DNA from 3 places in the Exiguobacterium sp. PvP048 genome. Region 1 is predicted to be linked to each of the others. Evidence: riboswitches for the same ligand, from Rfam matches in the RefSeq annotation. Region 1 holds a riboswitch; each other region holds the start of a gene.
The links. A riboswitch is a leader RNA that binds a small molecule or an ion and turns the genes downstream of it on or off. The one in region 1 is predicted to bind thiamine pyrophosphate.
Positions count from the first base shown of each region.

Region 2: another riboswitch for thiamine pyrophosphate. It lies ahead of tenI (thiazole tautomerase TenI); the one in region 1 lies ahead of ABIC15_RS08660 (ECF transporter S component).
Region 3: another riboswitch for thiamine pyrophosphate. It lies ahead of tenA (thiaminase II); the one in region 1 lies ahead of ABIC15_RS08660 (ECF transporter S component).

Region 1 is NZ_JBEPSU010000003.1:159,486-166,105, reverse strand. It holds gene ABIC15_RS08670 (DEAD/DEAH box helicase) at 1-1,295, shown strand, start outside; gene ABIC15_RS08665 (50S ribosomal protein L25/general stress protein Ctc) at 1,646-2,317, shown strand; TPP riboswitch at 2,409-2,507, shown strand; gene ABIC15_RS08660 (ECF transporter S component) at 2,613-3,188, shown strand; gene ABIC15_RS08655 (ABC transporter ATP-binding protein) at 3,188-4,747, shown strand; gene ABIC15_RS08650 (energy-coupling factor transporter transmembrane component T family protein) at 4,713-5,438, shown strand; gene ABIC15_RS08645 (FAD-dependent oxidoreductase) at 5,528-6,559, shown strand.
Region 2 is NZ_JBEPSU010000002.1:504,478-511,097, forward strand. It holds gene ABIC15_RS07015 (MFS transporter) at 1-114, opposite strand, end outside; gene ABIC15_RS07020 (OsmC family protein) at 319-744, shown strand; gene nagZ (beta-N-acetylhexosaminidase) at 750-1,979, shown strand; TPP riboswitch at 2,039-2,141, shown strand; gene tenI (thiazole tautomerase TenI) at 2,232-2,828, shown strand; gene ABIC15_RS07035 (NAD(P)/FAD-dependent oxidoreductase) at 2,825-3,817, shown strand; gene thiS (sulfur carrier protein ThiS) at 3,814-4,017, shown strand; gene ABIC15_RS07045 (thiazole synthase) at 4,021-4,788, shown strand; gene ABIC15_RS07050 (thiazole biosynthesis adenylyltransferase ThiF) at 4,785-5,813, shown strand; gene ABIC15_RS07055 (hypothetical protein) at 5,923-6,312, shown strand; gene ABIC15_RS07060 (helix-hairpin-helix domain-containing protein) at 6,395-6,601, shown strand.
Region 3 is NZ_JBEPSU010000002.1:245,129-251,748, forward strand. It holds gene ABIC15_RS05750 (diacylglycerol/lipid kinase family protein) at 1-322, opposite strand, end outside; gene ABIC15_RS05755 (alanine/glycine:cation symporter family protein) at 443-1,918, opposite strand; gene abc-f (ribosomal protection-like ABC-F family protein) at 2,132-3,982, opposite strand; gene ABIC15_RS05765 (DUF1002 domain-containing protein) at 4,271-5,152, opposite strand; TPP riboswitch at 5,343-5,448, shown strand; gene tenA (thiaminase II) at 5,523-6,218, shown strand; gene ABIC15_RS05775 (sporulation protein) at 6,286-6,620, opposite strand, start outside.

The sequences.
Region 1 (6,620 bases):
TTTTAGCGGATGAGATGGGACTCGGGAAAACGATTCAGGCGATTGGGTATCTTGAGACGCTGCCGCCGGGACGGGTCTTAATTGTCGCCCCGGCCTCCCTGCTCCATAACTGGCAGGCGGAACTCACGCGATTTGCCCCGACGAGAATGGTCCATCTGTTGACCGGAGCGCGAAAGCACCGCTTGGACCAAATCGAGACAGTACCAGCGGACGGGATTTTTTTGATTTCCTACCCGTCGTTACGAGCCGACATGGAGGCACACCAGGCCGTCGAATACGACGTCGTAATTTTTGATGAGGCACAACATCTGAAGAATCCGGCGTCACAAACCGCTGTCCGCTTGCGCCGGATTCGGGCGAAACGTCGGTTTGCCTTGACCGGAACGCCGCTTGAAAACCGGACCGATGATCTCTGGTCGATTTTCCGAGTCATCTCCCCTTCCTTGCTGCCGGACTTACAGACGTTTCAAACGTGGTCGCATGACGAGATCAAACGATTCATCCGTCCGTTTCTGATGCGGCGGACCAAAGATGAGGTGTTGCAGGATTTACCGAAGAAGCAGATTGTCCATCACTATACAGACCTTGGCCCGACACAGAAAAAGCTTTACGCCTCCTACTTATCTAAACTGCAACTGGAAACATTGCGTCATTTGGATGAAACGAAACGTGAGGACCGGATTAAGTTGCTGGCCGGTTTGACCCGCTTACGGCAGATTTGCTGTGATCCGGCGCTGTTTGTCGAAGATTATACAGGCGAATCCACAAAACTCGAACGTCTGCTGACGTTAATTGAAGAAAAATTAGCCGCCGGACACCGTCTGCTGATTTTTTCCCAGTATACGAAGATGCTGGCCCGGATTCGGGAACGACTGGCAGCACGACAAAGTGCCCACTTTCTGCTGACGGGTGAGACACCGGTTGAGGACCGGGTCGCACTGTGTGAAAGGTTTAATGCCGGTGAAGTTGATCTCTTCCTGATTTCCTTGAAGGCCGGCGGGACCGGTCTGAATCTGGCGACGGCAGATACCGTCATTTTGTACGACAGTTGGTGGAATCCGGCCGTCGAGCAACAAGCGGCTGACCGGGCTCATCGATTGGGACAGCAGTCACCGGTCGAAGTGATCAAGCTGTTGATGACCGGAACGATCGAGGAAAAGATGGCGGAATTACAAGATCGCAAAGCGACGATGATTGATGCCGTCTTATCGGATCAGAAGCCGGATATTTTAACGATTCGTGAACTCGTCCGTCTGCTCGATTCTCCCGCTTTTATCGATTCAGCAGGTGATTAACCACACAAATCAAAGGAAATCTTAAAAAAATGAAGGACCTTCAATCCGTTGTCTATCAAGAGGTTTGAAGGTCTTTCGACAATCAAATTCAGAAAAAAAGGTTTTAAGTTTTGAAAGACAGGGGTATATCTACATTAGCACCGTACAACACGGTCGCTTTTCAATTATTGTTTCTCAATATCAGCGTAATGACCTGGGAGAGAAATGCTACTTACTCACTTCGTTTTTCATTTCTGAATGAAATCCAGTTGAACTAGCATTTAGCGCATGAATTTCTGTTGGAACCTATTGTTCCACTCCTACATTCATTACCTTTTGAGGGCTATACCAAATTCAAGGGGGAAATGAACATGTCAGTAACATTAAAAGTAGAAGAACGCGAAGTACGCCCACGCTCACTTAGAAAGCAATTACGTCATGAAGGAAAAGCTCTTGGTGTCGTGTATGGCTACAAAGTGGAAAGCACACCGATTTCATTCGACGAAAAAGAATTGGTCAAAGTCATTCGTGATCACGGCGAAAACGTCTTGGTTGCTCTTCAAATCGGCGGTAAAAAGGTCAACACTTTGATTAACAAGCTCGATATGGATATCTTTACACCAACGATTAAACACGTTGAATTCATCGCGGTTAAAATGGATGAAGAAACAGAAGTTGAGACGGATATCGTCCTCGTCGGCGAAGCAGCCGGTGCAAAACTTGGCGGATTCCTTTCACAAACACTCTTTAAAGTAACAGTTGCCGCAACACCAGATAAATTACCGGAACGCATCGAAGTCGATGTAACGGATCTTGCAATCGGTGATTCAATCACAGTTGCTGATCTTCCGGAAGAAAAAGATTTCCGTGTCGTCACAGAAGGTGACATCCAAGTTGCAGCAGTCGTTGAATCGACACTTGAAGCTGAACTTGAAGAAATCGAAGAAGCTGAAGCACAAGCAGCGGATGCAGATGCATCAACAGATGATTCAGAAGAAACATCTGAAGAGCAAGCTGAAGAAAACAAAGAAGACAAAGAATAATCATTTCTCCCCTCCCCTCGCGGAGGGGTTTTTTAATGGGGATTGACAAGTCGGAGCGTCAGACGTACAGTGAAAGCTGTACACCACATTATACATCCACTAGGGGAGCCATTTGGCTGAGACGATTCACTTCGGACCCTTTGAACCTGATCTAGTTCATACTAGCGTAGGAAAGTGGAGCGGACCCATTCGTGCCCTTTTTCTGTCCCCGGACAGTTGACGCGACCGCTCTCTTTTCTAGAGGGCGGTCTTTTTGTGCTTTCCTTGCGGATGTACATCTAAAGGAGAACTGATTATGAACAGTTGGAAAATGAAAGAAATTATCGTCATGATGATGCTAGCGGTTGCGTGCGGCGTTCTCTACTTAGGCTGGTCGACGTTATGGTTGCCAATCTCTGCCATCTTCGGACCGGTCGGCTCAAACTGGATGTTCGGCATCTGGGTCATTGCCAGTCCCCTCGTCGCCTACATCGTTCAAAAACCAGGTGCGGCTTTGATTGCCGAAGTCGTCGCAGCCGCGGTCGAACTGTTTACCGGCAGTCACTTCGGTTTATCGGCTTTATTGATTGGACTTGCGCAAGGCATTGGCGCTGAGGTTGCTTTTCTGTTAGTCGGCTACCGGACCTTCAACACCTTCACCTTGATGCTGTCGGGCATGTTTGCGGCTGTCGGAAGTATGGTCTATAGTCTGGTCGTCAATGGGTTCGCCTACTATACGACGACGACACTGCTATTGACGTTTTCCCTGCAACTGGTCAGTGGGGCATTACTTGGCGGATTGCTCGCGAAAATCATCGTCGACTCACTCGTCAAGACGGGAACGCTGAACGGTTACGCCGTCGGACGACAACAGAAACGGCGGGCTGCCTGATGTGGTGCCGGAATCTGACCGTCCGCTATCCGGATCAAGACCGAGATGTTTTAAACGACTTGACCGTGTCGCTCCGGCAAGGAGAGACGACCTTATTGATTGGTCCGAGCGGCAGCGGCAAAACGACCTTCTTGCATACGCTTGCCGGTCTGATGCCGGAAACGATTGAGGCGGAAGTCACCGGTGAATGGCGCGCAGACGGAACCGTCGGCATGCTGTTTCAACAGCCGGACGATCAGTTTTGCATGCAGACGGTCGGGGCGGAAATCGCCTTCAGTCTGGAAAACCGGAGTATTCCCCGCGATGAAATGGAAGAACGAATCAGAACGGTGTTGAAACGGGTTGGACTCGACCTCGCCTTGACGACGCAAATTGCCGGACTGTCCGGCGGGATGAAACAACGGCTTGCTTTGGCCTGTGTGTTGGCACTCGAACCGGACATCCTGTTACTCGATGAACCGACGGCGCAACTCGATCCGCACGGCCGCCGATTGATGATGGAGCTGATTGAAGAATTGCATCACAATCCGAACGTGACACTGGTGTTGATCGAACATCAACTGGAAGAATGTGTGACGTTTGCTGACCGTGTGTTGGTCTTTCGGGAAGGACAGCTGAGGCTTGACGGTTCCCCGCTTGAAGTCTTCGAAGAGAAACGGGAGGAACTGATCCGGCACGGTATCATGTCGCCATTGCTCTATCCTTATACACTCGAGACGATTCCGCTGACGGTCGCAACAGCGCGGTTTCTGAATAACCCGCCCGTCGCAAGACGTCCGGTGGCAAACGAAACGACGTTTGATTTGACCGATGTGACGATCACGCATGGCAAACGGGTGATTCTCGACCGGATTTCGCTGACCGCGTCCGCCGGAGAATGGATCATGCTCGTCGGACGCAACGGTGCCGGTAAAAGCACCCTGCTTGAGACGCTGGCAAAACTGTTGCCGGCGCAAAGTGGGACGATCAAGCTGTTTCAGACGCCTTTGAAAAAATGGCGGGACCGGACGTTTTACCAGCAGGTCGGCTTCGTCTTCCAGCAACCTGAGTTTCAGTTTCTGAAACAGACGGTGTTGGACGAGTTGACGATCAGTTGTACATCCCCGACACCTGGTCAGTTGAACAATGCCTTACAGTATTATCGCTTGGCAGATGTCGCGGGTCAGTCCCCGCTTGCACTTAGTCTCGGACAAAAAAGACGCTTAAGTGTCGCGACGATGCTGCTCGAACGAAAAGCGGTCCTGTTACTCGACGAACCGACTTTCGGACAAGATGCCGAGACGGCGGCACAATTGGTTGAAGTCTTGCGACGAGCCCGAGCAGCCGGGACAACGCTCATCATGGTGACGCACGATATGGAACTGGTCCACCGTTACGCCGACCGTGTTGTCGTCATCGGCGAGAAGCACATTCAGTTTGACGGGACACCGGATGAATTGTTCCGGAACGAATCGTTGCTTGAGCATAACCAGTTGATCCGTCCTCTATCGGTACGCTATCAGCAACGCGAGGAGGTGAAACACCATGCAGGAAAACGATTCACTGCTCGCGCGCATTAATCCGGCGGTTAAGCTTGGAACACTGGTGTATGTCATGCTGGTGCTGATTACGACGTCACGTCTGCCGGTAACATTCGCCCTGCTTCTGTTTGCAGCCGTCGGTGTAGCCTGTTCCGGTTGGCGGCTGTCGATACTGTTGCTACGGCTCATCCCTTACAGTCTGTTATTTCTGTTGACATTTTGGATGATGGCGGCATTCGGTGAAGGAGAGACGGAATTGTGGACATTCGGCTGGTTCCGGATCACGGAAGAGAGTCTTGCTCACGCTTGGCTCGTCGCAACGCGAATGTTTGCTTTTGTCCTGTTGAGTATAACGTTCGTCGCAACGACCGACCCGACCCGGTTCGTCATGAGTCTGATTCATCAATGCCGGCTACCGGTCCGTCTGGCTTACGGATTTTTAACCGGACTTCGCTTCATTCCGATTTTCCGTCAGGCGATCCGGACCATCCGTCAGGCACGCCGAATCCGGCAACAACGGTCGATTTGGCCGTGGCAGACATTTTTCGCAATCAGCCTGCCGTTGTTTACGACGAGTATCATCCGCTCGGAACGGATTGCGATTGCGATGGAAGCCCGTCAGTTTCGGGTCGACCGGACCTATTATGTCCGACCGGTCGTGACACGATGGGATCTTGTCTTCCTGTTGATGACCGTTACGCTCGCAACATCACTTCGTCTGTTCCTCTGAAGAGGAACGATTACGCTATTCCGCATAAGGGAATAACAGTCTCAGAGACAGCGAATTTTTAAAAAGAGTAGGTGAATGTCGTGAAGCAAATGGTCTTAGTCGGCGCAGGTCATGCGCATTTAGAATGCATCAAACAAGGGAGTCATCCGGAAATCGACTGGATTGTCGTCACCCCCTCCCGTTATCAGTATTATTCCGGCATGTTCTCCGGATTAGCAGACGGCACCTATACACTCGACGAAACCCGCATCGATGTCAAAGCATTATGTGAACGGCACGGTAAGACATGGATTGAGGACCGGGTCATGCGGATCGATGCCGCGGGCAAACAGGTCATTTGTCAGTCCGGACGGGTCGTCCCATATGATATCGTGTCCTGCAACATCGGTTCGAGCGACTGGGAAGCAAGCACCCCGATTCATGTCACGATCAAACCGAACTATCGGGTGGAAGATGCGTTCCAGACGTTCCGGAGTGCCGACTCCCCTGTCATCGTCGGCAGTGGTGCAGCGGCAGTCGAGATGGCCGCATCCTTTCAGTCAAACGGTACACCGGTCACCCTGATTCATGAAGAGCCGTTGCTCAGCGGTCATCCGGCAGGTCCGGAACTGGCCGCGCGACTCGATCAGCTGGGCGTCAACCGAATCGTGGACCGGTTCGAAACGCTGGACGGTCAAACGGCGCACTTGCGGTCCGGGCATTCCATTGAGACAGATGCCGTCTTATTTTTAGGCGGCGCCAGTGCAACCGAACTGTTCCGGGCATCCGACTTGTACTGTGATGCGCGCGGATTTTTACTGGTGCACGAGACACTGCAGTCGCTCGAGGATCCGTCGATTTTTGCCGTCGGGGACTGTGCGACTCTGACCGCATACCCGGAAACACCGAAGAATGGGGTGACGGCGGTGCGCCAGGCTCCGCTGTTGCTTCAGAATTTAATCCGGTTCGTGAACGACGAACCGTTACGGACGTTTCGACCGCAACGGTATTATTTGACGCTGCTTGCACTCGGTCATCGCCAGGCCACCTTGCTGTACGGCCGATTTTACCGAACCAACCGGCTCAGCTGGTACTTCAAACAATGGATCGACCGACGATTCATTAAGAAATATACGGTCTGAATCAACAGGCAGAAAGGTGAATCGCTCATCTTTTCTGCCTGTTTTTCGTTTAGGGAATATG
Region 2 (6,620 bases), on a different contig from region 1:
TAAAATACCGACGATGACGAATTCGCTTGTTCCAAGGACAAAAGTCAACATGGATAACGTCGCGATTAACAGCCAGTCGGCTTGACTCAAACGAGTCGATGATGATGATGACATAAATAATTCCCCACTTCTGGCGCCTGTGCGCAAAAAAACTATCGTGTATCAGAATAGCATGATTTAACAAGGGCGGAAACCGAATTTGCCTGACCCGGAAAAAGAAGCATTATTGTGAATAGACAGTCAATTTCACTTGTCATGCATTCGGGTATACTAACAGAGTAGGAAACATCACTTAAATTAGAAAAGGACGTGATCTTGATGCAAGCAACAGTCATTTGGAATCAAAAGATGGGCTTCAGCGGGGAGACCGAATCCGGACATCACCTAGCGATGGATGCAGCGCCGGAAAACGGCGGGGACAATCAGGCACCCCGGCCGACAGAACTCCTGCTTCACGCCGTCGCCGGTTGTACCGGCATCGACATTGTCTCGATTTTAGAAAAGATGCGCTTGACGCTGACGTCATTTGAGATGGATATTGAAGGAGAACGGGCGGATGATCATCCCCGGCGTTTCACGACGATCTCGATTCATTACCGGCTCGAAGGTGATTTACCGGACGATAAAGTCCGCCGGGCGATTGCCTTATCAAAAGACAAATACTGCTCGGTCTCACAATCGCTGAACGCAGAAATTGAAGTCTATTACTCGATCAACGGCGTCCGGAACGAGGAACCGATTTGAAACGGATGGTTCCTGTTCTGTTGGCAAGTGTCCTCCTCGCCGGTTGTGCTGACGAGCCGGTACAACCGGTCGAACCGCAACCGAAGCCGGCGAAGAAAACAAAGCCGCCGCAGCCGGATCGACCTTCTGCTGCTGAGCGGGCAGAGAAACAACTTAAAGAAACCGTCTCGAACATGTCGACGGCGGAAAAAGTCGATCAGTTGCTGTATATCGGTGTGACGGGAACAGCTTTGACACAAGCCGACCGAACGCTGTTGCAGGATCATGCACTCGGTGGTGTGCTGTTACTCGGCGGCAACATCACGTCGACCGATCAACTGAAAACCTTTACGGCAGCGATTGCTGAAGCCCAACCGGCTGATGCAAAAGCGTTTCTCGGCTTTGACGAAGAGGGCGGACGCGTCAGTCGGGTCCCGGACGCACAGCTCAAATTATCACCGAGTCTGTCGTTCGGTCAAAAAAATGATCCGGCATTGATGAAGGAAGTCGGACAGACACTTGGTTCGATTTCCCGTTTTTACGGCTTTAATATGGACTTCGCCCCGGTTCTTGACGTGAACAGTAATCCGGCGAATCCGATCATCGGCGACCGGGCCCTCAGTGCGGATCCGCAACAGGTCGCACGGCTGGGTGTGCCGTTGATGCAGGGAATGAAAAAAGAAGACATCGTTCCGGTCGTCAAACATTTTCCGGGACACGGTGACACGACGGTCGATTCCCATGTCGGTCTGCCGCGGGTCGATGCGACAAAAGCGGAACTCGAACAGACGGAACTGGTCCCGTTCAAGCGGGCGATTGAAGAGGGGGCCGAGATGGTCATGGTCGCGCACATCCTGTTCCCGGCCCTCGACAAAAACCGTCCGTCTTCATTGTCAAAACCGGTCATGACCGGCGTCTTGCGGGATGAACTGAAGTTTGACGGAGTCATCATCACGGATGATCTCGTCATGGGAGCGATTACGGAACAGTACGGTCTTGCCCAGGCCGCAAGTCTTGCGCTTGAAAACGGTGCCGACATGGCGATGTTCTCGGCTCCGGGTACGTATACGTCCGTCCACAAGGAAATCATGGCACGGATCAAACAAGATAAATTGTCGAGAGCCGATCTCGATCAGAAGGTCATCCGGGTTTTACGCTTAAAACAAACGTATGACTTGTCGCAAACGAAACGTGTCGACGAATACCAACGCTTGATCGAGCAGGTCAAAGCGGTCGAAGCGGACATGCGACATTAATCAAGGGTAGAACAAATCGGACTACCCGTGGTAAACTACAGGCGTACCACACAAATCAATATCTACACTAGGGGAGTCTCGCAGCAGACTGAGACGGAAGTATCCGGACCCTTTGAACCTGATCTAGTTCGTACTAGCGGAGGGAAGTGGATTCCGATCATTCATAAAGGATGCGACGACTGTCGCCCTTTTTTGTAGGACCACTCCATCAGTTCATGGGGTGGTCCTTTTTCGTGTGGAAAGGGGGAAATGATGACGCAGTTACATCTGTTGACAACCGGTCAACAGGGCTGGGAAACGCTGGAACATACATTACCGGAACTCGCGATGCGTGTCGACCGGATTCATCTGCGGGAACCGCTTTGGTCCGCACGGGAGTTGGTGACCTGTATTGAGTTTTTAATGAAATGCGGGGTGCCGGCGGAACGATTAATCGTCCATGACCGTCTTGACGTCGCTCTCGTCACCGGCATCGGGATTCAACTGACGACACGCAGTATTCCGGTCGATCGTGTCCGGAGCCGTTTTCCGGAACTGCGGATCGGTCAATCGGTCCATTCGCTGACGGAAGCGGCAGCAGCAGAACAAGCCGGTGCGGATTACGTGATGTACGGTCACATTTTTGAAACCGGATCAAAACCCGGTGTACCGCCGCGGGGACTGCATGCCTTAAAACAGATTGTCGAGCAGGTCTCGATTCCGGTCATTGCGATCGGCGGCATCAAACCGGGCAACGTTCAGGAGGTCATTGCGACCGGTTGTTCGGGCGTTGCCGTCTTGTCGGGGATTCTCGGGCAAGCGAATTCGCTTAAAGCAGCTGACCGGTTCCGGGAGGTGATGCAACGATGACACGACCAGATGTCTTAATCATCGGGACCGGCATGATCGGTTTGACGCTCGGCTATGAGTTGCTTAAACGCGGACAAACTGTCCGTTTACTTGACCAGTCGACAGCCGGACAAGGGGCGACACGGGCAGCGGCAGGGATGCTTGCGACAGACGAAGAACTGCCGGAACCGTTACACGAACTGGCGGCGCTGAGCCGGACGTTGTATCCGGAGCTGGTCCGGCAATTGATGGACGAGACCGGTCTCGGGAGCGGTTATCTGGAACAGCCGTTTTGCCTGCATCGAGGAAATCAATTCTTGACGTTCGAACAAGTCGGACAAATCGATTCCCGATTAGTGACGCAGGCTTTACGGAGCGCGATCGAACGACGGGGCGGAGTCATTGAAGAAGACACATCTGTTTCGCAGCTCGTTCGGGACAAACAGCGGATCATCGGCGCCGAGACGAACCGGGGTCTGCGGACAGGCAGACAAATCATTGTCGCCAGTGGTCGTGGATCGGAAGCCGTGTTACGTTCGATCGGCATCACAATCGATACATGTCCGGTCAAGGGGGAATGCCTGTCCGTGCGCCTCATGACCGGATGGCTCGACCGGACACTGTTTAATGAACAGGTGTACCTCGTTCCGAAAGCAGACGGACGAATCATCATCGGAGCGACGGAACGGTCCGGGGATGAATCGACGACCGTCAGTCTCGACAGTATTCGTTTGTTAGTGAATCAAGCCATCAGGCTCTATCCGCCGCTTGCGGAAGCTGTGTTTGTCGAAGCGTGGGCCGGCGTCCGACCGCAAACCGGTGACGGTCTGCCGTATCTTGGACCGGTGGACGGCATCGAAGGATTATTCGTCGCAACCGGTCATCACCGGCATGGCATCTTACTGGCACCGGCGACGGCGACTGTGCTGGCAGATTGCATCATGGGGCAAAAACCGAAAGTGATGTTGGGTGCTTTTAGTCACCAGCGACAGGGGGAGAAAACGAAGTGAACATTCGTTTAAATGGAAAAGACTACGCATTGATCGAAGAAACGACGACGTTACACGACTTATTGCAACATCTGGCGATTGACGGAAAAATCGTCATCATCGAGCAGAACCGGCAGATCATCGATCGGTCCCGTTATCCGGACACGACCGTCCAACCCGGTGATGTCGTTGAAATCGTTCATTTTGTAGGAGGAGGATGAATCATGTTAGAAATCGGTGGAAAAACATTTGCTTCACGCTTGTTACTCGGAACGGGAAAATATCCGGATGCAACGACGCAACAACAGGCGGTCGAAGCATCCGGGACGAACATTCTGACGTTTTCAGTCCGACGGCTCGACGTCTTTGCTAAAGGACAGACCGACCCGCTCGCGGCACTTGATTTAAACCGCTACGATTTGTTGCCGAACACGGCGGGTGCAAAGACGGCGGAGGAAGCCGTTCGCCTTGCCCGACTTGCCCGCGCATCCGGGATGTGCGATATGGTCAAAGTTGAAGTGATCGGGTGCGACAAGACGTTATTGCCGGACCCGGTTGAAACGTTGCGGGCGTCAGAGGAACTGATCAAGGACGGTTTCATCGTCTTACCGTATACTTCCGACGATTTATTGCTGGCGCGCCGGCTCGAAGAACTCGGTTGTCATGCGATCATGCCGGCCGCATCACCGATCGGTTCCGGTCAGGGGATTCTGAATCCGCTTGCGCTCAGTTTTATCATCGAACAACTGACGGTCCCGGTCATCGTCGACGCCGGCATCGGTTCACCGGCAGACGTGGCTTACGCAATGGAACTCGGAGCGGATGCTGTCCTGTTGAATTCAGCCGTCGCCCACGCCGGAGATCCCGTTAAGATGGCACAGGCGATGAAACTGGCGGTCGAAGCGGGGCGCCTCGGTTTTGAAGCGGGACGGATCGAGAAAAAACGGTATGCGACGGCAAGCAGTCCGATGACCGGGATCAGCCGACCGTGACGGATCGGTACAGCCGGCAAGTCCGATTTCGTCCGATCGGACAAAAGGGGCAGGATCAAATGGCGGATCGTCACGTCGTCATCATCGGTGCCGGTGCACTCGGGACTGCGAATGCCGAACAGCTTGTCCGGGGAGGGGTCGGACACGTCACGTTGATTGACCGGGATCATGTCGAGTGGAGCAACCTGCAACGGCAACAACTCTATACGGAACAGGACGTGCAGGATCATTTGCCGAAGGCGGTTGCGGCCAAACGCCGGCTCGGCAAAGTCAATTCGGTGGTTTCCGTCACGGCGATCGTCGAAGATGTCACGCCGGAAAATATTGAACGTTTGGTCCGCGGCAGTGATTTAATGATTGATGCGACAGACAACTTCGGTGTCCGGATGCTGATCAATGATGTGGCGGCAAAAAGCGGTATTCCCTGGATTTTTGGTGCCTGCGTCGGCAGTTACGGCATGACTTATACGATTCGCCCCGGCCAGACCCCTTGTTTGCATTGTCTGCTTGAACATCTGCCGAAACAGCAGGAGACATGCGAGACGTCGGGCGTCATCAGTCCCGTCGTCCAGCTTGTCGCGGCGCATCAAGTGACGGAAGCCTTGAAGTATTTGACGGGAGCGGACAACGCCTTACGGCAGACGTTGCTGTCGTTCGACGTCTGGGACAATCATCAGAGTCAAATCAACGTCGGTTCTCTCAGACAATCCGCGTGCCCGTCTTGCGGAGACGATCCGGTCTATCCGTATCTGAATGCACCGATCGTTCAATTCGTGACTTTGTGCGGCCGGGATACGGTTCAAATCCGCGGCGAAGGACCGCGGGATTTAGTCCGGCTTGAACAGGAGCTGACTACACACGGGATCAGCTGTCTCCAGAATCCATATCTGCTGATGTTCAAGGCGGACGATTACCGGATTACGGCTTTTGCCGACGGGCGAATTCTTCTCCATGGCGAAGCAAATCTTCAGCAGGCCAAACAAGTATATGAGAACTATTTCACCGGAATATTCACAAAAAAGTAAAACATTTTTTTCGATACATGTTTTAGATGTTTAAAAAAGAGGTAAATAAGACTTCAGACGTAAGTCGGAGCTTTTTAGTTAAGATTGAATGTGAAGAGGAGTGATTACGATGAAACAAGAATTCGATCAATCGATCCAGTCATTGGATCAGACGAAGCGGACAGACCACGCAGCTGAAGCCGTTCAGCAGGCGAATTGGAATCCAGACCGGTATCGGACGAATCTGAATCCGTTTTATCTGTCACCTTGCAGCGTCGAACGCTGGGAAGACCGTCAACAGGAAGTTGACCGGATTGTCGAAGTCGAGCCTACATCCTCCCCTCTCCAACAGTTATTCGAGCAGAAACAGGAAGAGCATATAACAGCTACTGAACCAGGTTCCGTCAAAAATCCCGCTGGAAAATTTACGACTGGGATTGTCGTCGGAGCAATCATCGGAGGATCTGTATCCATCTTCACGTCGGTCAAACGATTTCGGCAAAAGCGTCACACCCACTGAAGATGACAAATAAGCCGTCCGAAAAACCGCCTCCCAGCTAAACAGGAAGGCGGTTTTTGTCAACTGTCAGGAGGAAGCTATAATGAATTCAGACAAACCCGAGGCGAATCCTTTTGTGGTTCTCGCAAAACCGGCGCAACGGGCCCTGAGTGAACACGGCGTGACATCATTGGAATTGTTAGCGATGTATCAGGAACATGATATTCTGCAGTGGCACGGAATCGGACCGTCCTCGATACCGAAACTGAGACAGTTGCTCGCGGAGCAGGGATTAACCTTTCACACATAACATCTACAGCGACCCAATG
Region 3 (6,620 bases), on a different contig from region 1:
GCGGATCTGTCGGAATGTTTAATGCACGCGCTAAATCATTGACCGTTCCGAGCGGCACGATGCCAAGCGTCGGTCGATGTTCTTGTTCCGCGATGCCGGTGATGACTTCATTAACCGTTCCATCTCCACCCATAGCGACGACGGCATCATAATGCCCGACTGCAGCTTGTTTGGCAAATTCGGTTGCATCGCGTTCTTTTTCCGTAAAACGGACATCGACTTCCGTAAACCGTTGCGCCAATGTTCCTTCCGCAAATTCAGCGTGTTTCTTTCCAAGTTCTTTACCGGATGACGGATTGATGATGAGCATGACTTTTGACACAAATGATTCCTCCTTTGATTCTACCTGTTCCTATTTTCCCAAGATTCCATAAACATAATCCTGGACAGAAAAAAACCTTGGACATCACGAAGATTCGTCATGTCCAAGGAAACGATGAAATTAGCGACGGGCGATTGGAGGAGGGGATGCTTCTCCTGCTGCCGGACGAACGGTTTCTTCTTCGTCCCAACACTCTGTATTTTCGATACCGAGTGCTTTCGCCGAGAAGACAGGATCGAGTCCTTTTTTCCGTTGTTCCTGGTAATCGTTGATGACTTTGAGGGCGATACCGCCTAAGAGTGAGATGGCCGTCAAGTTGATCAACGTCATACCTGCCATGAAGAGGTCAGCGAAGCTCCAAACCATTCCCAGACTGAGTACGGAACCGATGAAAACAAAGGCCATTGTCGCAATTCGGAATCCGAAGACAGCAGCCGGACTGTTTTTGATGAATTCGATGTTTGTTTCACCGTAGTAGTAGCTGCCGACGATCGAACTGAAGGCGAACAAGAAGACACAGATTGCAATGAAAGCTGGAGCGATAGCGCCAAGCTGCTCACCTAGAGCATTCTGTAGCATGGCGATTCCTTCGCCGTTACCCGAAGCATAGCTGTCACTCAACAAGACGATAGCAGCTGTTGCTGTACAAACGATCAACGTATCAAGGAAAACACCAAGTGTTTGTAGGAATCCTTGTTTGGCTGGGTGAGAAACTTCGGCCGCCGCGGCAGCGTTCGGTGCAGAACCCATACCGGCTTCGTTTGAGAACAGACCCCGTTTGACACCAAGCGAAATCGCGGCTCCGACCGATCCGCCGAAAGCTTGCTCGATGCCGAAAGCGCTCTTGAAGATCATCGCGAAGACGCCGGGAAGTTCCGTCAGGTTCGTGACGACGACGAACAGAGCAGCAATCAGGTAAAGACCGGCCATGACAGGGACGACGATGGCTGAGAACTTCGCCACCCGGTGAACACCACCGAAGATGACCAGTCCTGTCAAGACAACGAGTACTCCGCCGACGACAGCTTTATTGACACCAAAGGCATTATCAAATGCTGCCGCAATCGTGTTCGATTGAACGGAATTGAAGATTAAGCCGAACGTGACAGCGATTAAGATGGCGAAGACAACACCGAGCGCACGGTTTTTTAAACCTTTTTCGATGTAGTAGGCGGGACCGCCGCGGTAAGCATTCGTTTTACTGTCGCGGACTTTATAGACTTGAGCAAGCGTACTTTCAATTAAAGCCGTTGCGCCTCCGAGTAATGCGACCATCCACATCCAGAAGACGGCACCGGGACCGCCGAGCGTAATGGCAATCGTAACACCGGCGAGGTTACCAGTTCCGATTCGCGTAGCGGCACCGATGAAGAACGACTGTAAAGAGGTGATGCTTTGTCCTTCATCGTCCGTTGTCTTCTCGTTTTTATCGAGTGTGACACGGAACATTTCTTTTAAGTACCGGAACTGAATGAATTTTGTCCGAATCGTAAAGTAGATGCCGACTCCGATCAGTGCCGCGATTAAAACATAAGACCATAATAAGTTGTTGGCAAAATCGACTCCTGATTGTACTGCTTGCTGAAAGGCATCCATCTGAAAAATTCCTCCTAATGTGTTGTAGTAAAATGGCTATACGCTAAATTATACGAATTTTCAGATAATAAGCAAGGTAAATTTTAAAACTTTTTTTCACAAACTAACTGTGTTAACTATTTAGAATGTAAAAAAGAGTTTGTTTTTTACTATGAAAAAAGACCTGCCGAAGAGGACGACAGGTCAAAAAAGAAATGCTAAGAAACAGATTGGTCATTCCAAAGTCAGAAATTGTTCGTAAAGGTCGTTGAGGTGATGCACCAGCTCTTCACGCGCGTCAAAAAGTTTCGTCAATATGTCGTAATCCGTTGCCTGTTCCAGTTCTGATCCCAGCAGATGGAGCTCCTGCTCTGTCTGATTAATGGATTCTTCCAGTTGTCGTGAGCGTTGCATCGGAGAAATCGGAGTTGATCGTTTAGGCAGTTTTTTATTTGAAGGGATGTGTTCCGTTTCAGCCACAGGAGACTTTACAGCGTGCTTACTTACCGCATAGGCGTAGGGACCGTGATACAACGCCGGCGTTTGCTCAAGCCAAAGTGTTTTCGTAAACAGACGATTCAAGAAGTAGCGGTCATGTGAAACGGCGATCAACGTCCCTTCAAACGACTCAAGTGCCTCTTCGAGAGCGTCACGTGATTCGATATCGAGATGATTCGTCGGTTCATCGAGAATCAAGACGTTTAGTTCCGAGTGGACTAAAATTGCGAGCATCAGACGCATACGCTCGCCCCCGCTTAAAGCGCTCACAGGTAAAAAGACACGCGGACCGAAAAATAAAAACTGGGCGAGGTGTTTTCGGGCTGTCCCTTCATCGCTAGCGATACTTGACCGGAAGATATCAATCAAACGTTGATCGTCAGGAAAATCGATGTGTTGCGATAAATAGCCGATTTTCACCGAAGGCCCCCGCGAGATGAGACCGCTTGTCGGTTGGATCCGTCCTAACAACAGTTGCAACAGTGTCGTTTTTCCGCTGCCATTGGCGCCGACGATGGCCAGGCGATCTTTTGCGACGATTTCAACAGTTAAGGCGTGAAACAAAGGATTCTCGGTAAAGGAGACCCTGACATCTTCTAGTCGATAGACCATCCGGCTTGTTTTGCCTTGGGCATTAAAAACGACATCGGGCGTCACGGCTTCGAGTTGAGGACGTTTAATACGTTCGATCCGTTCAAGTGCCCGTTCCATCGATTTCGCTTTCCGAAACAGCTTTTCGCTCGGTGGAGAAGCTTCATTCGCCCACTGGCGAAGGCGGCGGATCGCATCCTTCATTTGCTTGATTTTTTTTTGTTGTTCTTGATAGGCATGGAATTGCTCGAGCAACAGCCGTTCTTTTTCCGTCATATAGTACGAATAGTTCCCCCGGTATAGTTGAATCTGACCATCTTCCAGTTCGGCAATGCTCGTTACGACCGTATCGAGAAATACACGATCGTGTGACACGATCAGAACGGCGCCGGCATAGCTCGATAAAAAGGATTCAAGCCATTCGACGGCTTCGAGATCAAGATGGTTCGTCGGCTCATCGAGAATCAACAAATCGGGTTCGGTTAACAGCATACGTCCGAGGCAGATTTTCGTTTGTTCGCCGCCGCTGAGCTGCTCGAACGACCGGTCGAGTAGAGGATGTAGTCGTAAACCGTTAATCATCCGGTCGACTTTGGATTCAAGCAGATAACCGCCTTGCCGCTCGAATGTTTCCGTCACCTTCGTGTACTGCTCAAGCAACGATTCGATTTGATCCGTGTTCGTTGTCATGGCTTGTTCGAGATCGTGTAGTGACTGGCGTAAGTCGAGCAAGGAGGCAAAAGCGGTCCATAGGACATCAAGTCCGGTCATGCCGGAATTGTAGACCGGTAACTGTTCCAAGTAACCGATCGATAGTCCGCTTTTTTGATAGATAGTCCCGGCATCGGGTGAATCAAGTCGTGCCATCAAACGCAGGAGAGTTGTTTTCCCGCTCCCGTTGCGTCCGATTAAACCGATCCGGTCGTTTGATTGGATAAAGAGGGAGACGTCCGTTAGAACGTCTTCGCCTCCGAATTGTTTTGTCAGGTGTTGCATGTCGCAGATCATCATAGGAAATGTCCTCTCTGACGCATCAAAAAAGGAGAGTGCAAACAGCACTCTCCTCGACTCGTGGAAGATGCGCTTTGCTTTATTTTTCAAGTATGGAGTTCTTCAAAAAAGGGCAGACTGATCCCTTAGAACGCCATTCCATGAAAAATTGCGCGCAACAGATAAAGTTGTTCCATCAACCAATGCTTACACGCAGCAAAACCCATGTCTTCCCACCACCTTTTCTCATTCGATGACTCTATTTTACCATTTCAACCGGAACGAAAGAACAGATTATTTAAATAAGCCGGCAATGGAGTTGAAAAATGCACTTAAGCCGTCAAACAGCTTTGCAAAAAATCCTTTTGTTTCTTCTGAGGTTGCAAAGGATTGAATGTTTTGCCCGGCATCCTTCAATCCATTTTCAATTTGTCCCCAGTTGAGGTCTGCTTGCTCCATTTGATTAAACAAACCGGTCAAGCGTTCCATCTGGGCATCGGACAGATTGATGTTGTTGTTTTGAATGACTTGGACGATGACATTCTCGATCTCGACTTTTGTTTCCGGTTTTTGTTTGGCGATTTCCGCTTTGATTTCGTTCATCAAGTCGGCGACTTTGTCCGTTCCGACCGTTTTCCCAACGTCCGACGTGACGGACAATTCTTGTTGGGCCAAATCTTTTCGTTCATCCGTCAGTTTGATCCCGGTTTCAGCCGACGTCTGATCGTAGGCTTTCATGATTCCGGTCAAAGCCGAAGTGCCGGTTACTTTATAAGGGGATGTGATGGTGATGTCGGCATCGGTTACGCCGGCCGTGACGAGGGCATTCAAGTACATGTCTTTCGTCACCCACGTGATATTTTCCGTTGCGACGGACAGACCGTCACCTTTTTCGGCTAACTCGATCTTGGCGGAGGAATACATGCCGCCGCCGCGCTGGGACTGGGGAATATTTTTCCCGAGATATTTTTCTTCGTCCGCAGACGTCGCGATAATCGGAGTGATGCCTTCCGGTGCATTCAGGCGGGACAAGACCCATGTTTTATCCTTTGCCCCAAGCGATTCGCCCAGTGTGATGATTGTTTTATCGACGACCTGCTCGGCAGATGCAGCGGTTGGCAGTAATAGCATCGTGGCAAGTAATGCCGAAGCGGTCCATGTGATGGTTTTATTCATAAAAAATTCCTCCGTTATTTAAGTATCAGGTACTAAGTTCAGTCTAATCGACCGGTGACAGAAGAGAATCGGTCTCAAGAACGAGCTGGCATCGACCTTCCGTCATGTACATTGTACAAAAAAATCGAGTGAAATGACGAGAATGGGTCAATTCCATATCAAATCATGATAAACTCAAAACAAATCAAATAACGACCACTAGGGGAGTCAGTAGGCTGACTGAGACGACGGAGACGTGCGGACCCTTTGAACCTGATTAAGTTTGGACTTACGGAGGGAAGTGGCGTGGCTGATCCTCTTTTTGTGATCGTTTCACGTCATACCTGACAAATGGTGTGGCGTTTTTTTGATTAACAAAGGGGGAAACAAGATGACATTCAGTGAAGAAATCCGGCAAGCGGCAAGACGGTATTGGGACAGCAGCTTTATCCATCCATTCGTAACCGGCATTGCGGACGGAACATTGCCGGAAGAAAAATTTCGTCATTATGTTTTGCAGGATGCCTATTACTTAAAACATTTCGCAAAAATTCAGGCACGGGCCGCTTCGAAAGCACAGGACTTCGCAATGATTGCCGAACTTGCGGAACATGCGACGTCGACCTATGCTGCAGAACTCAGTCTGCATCAATCGTTTTTTGAACCGCTCGGAATTTCAGACAAGGTACTGGCAGAGTTTGAACCGGCACCGACTGCATACGCGTATATTTCGCATATGCACCATGCGAGTGAAGGAACGCTTGGGGAGACGATCGCTGCGATTTTACCGTGTTACTGGCTTTATTATGAGATTGGACAACAGTTACAAGCCGCGACACCGGCTTCACCGATTTATCAGCAATGGATTGCGACATACAGTTCGGAATGGTTCGAGCGGGTGGTCTTTGAACAGATTGACCGGTTAAATGAGTTGGCAGAGAAGGCGGGTGAACATGAACGCGTCCGGATGAAACAACATTTCGTCAGAAGCTGTTATTACGAATTGATGTTTTGGCAGATGGGCTGGGCGGAAGAAACGTTTGAACGGCAGTATGAACAGACGATGGAAATGACATCATCCAAGTAAAGAAGGAAATACAAACACCGGATCCGCTTATCGTCGGATCCGGTGTTTGTTCTATAGAAAACATCAATCAACTGTGGTGTTCAATCAAATCGGCGAGACGTTGCTTCACGAGTGACGGATTGGTTAAGTCCTGATTCGATAATGAAAGTTTTGTCATCGTCTCGTCGGTTCCTGCCATTTCGCTGAACAGCGAACCGAGACTGTGGGCACGGCGGTCAATTTGGACGACGATGTCGATGCCGGAGCGGTCCTGTAATAAAATGACTTCGATTTCGTCCAGCTTGTGAGCGTAATGTGTCCCGCGGGCAGAATACTCGAGTTCCTGTGCAATCGGCAAATCTTTCCGGAAACGTCCCGGTAATTTTTCTGTATCGGCCTTTTTTAAGCGGAATCCAAGATCTT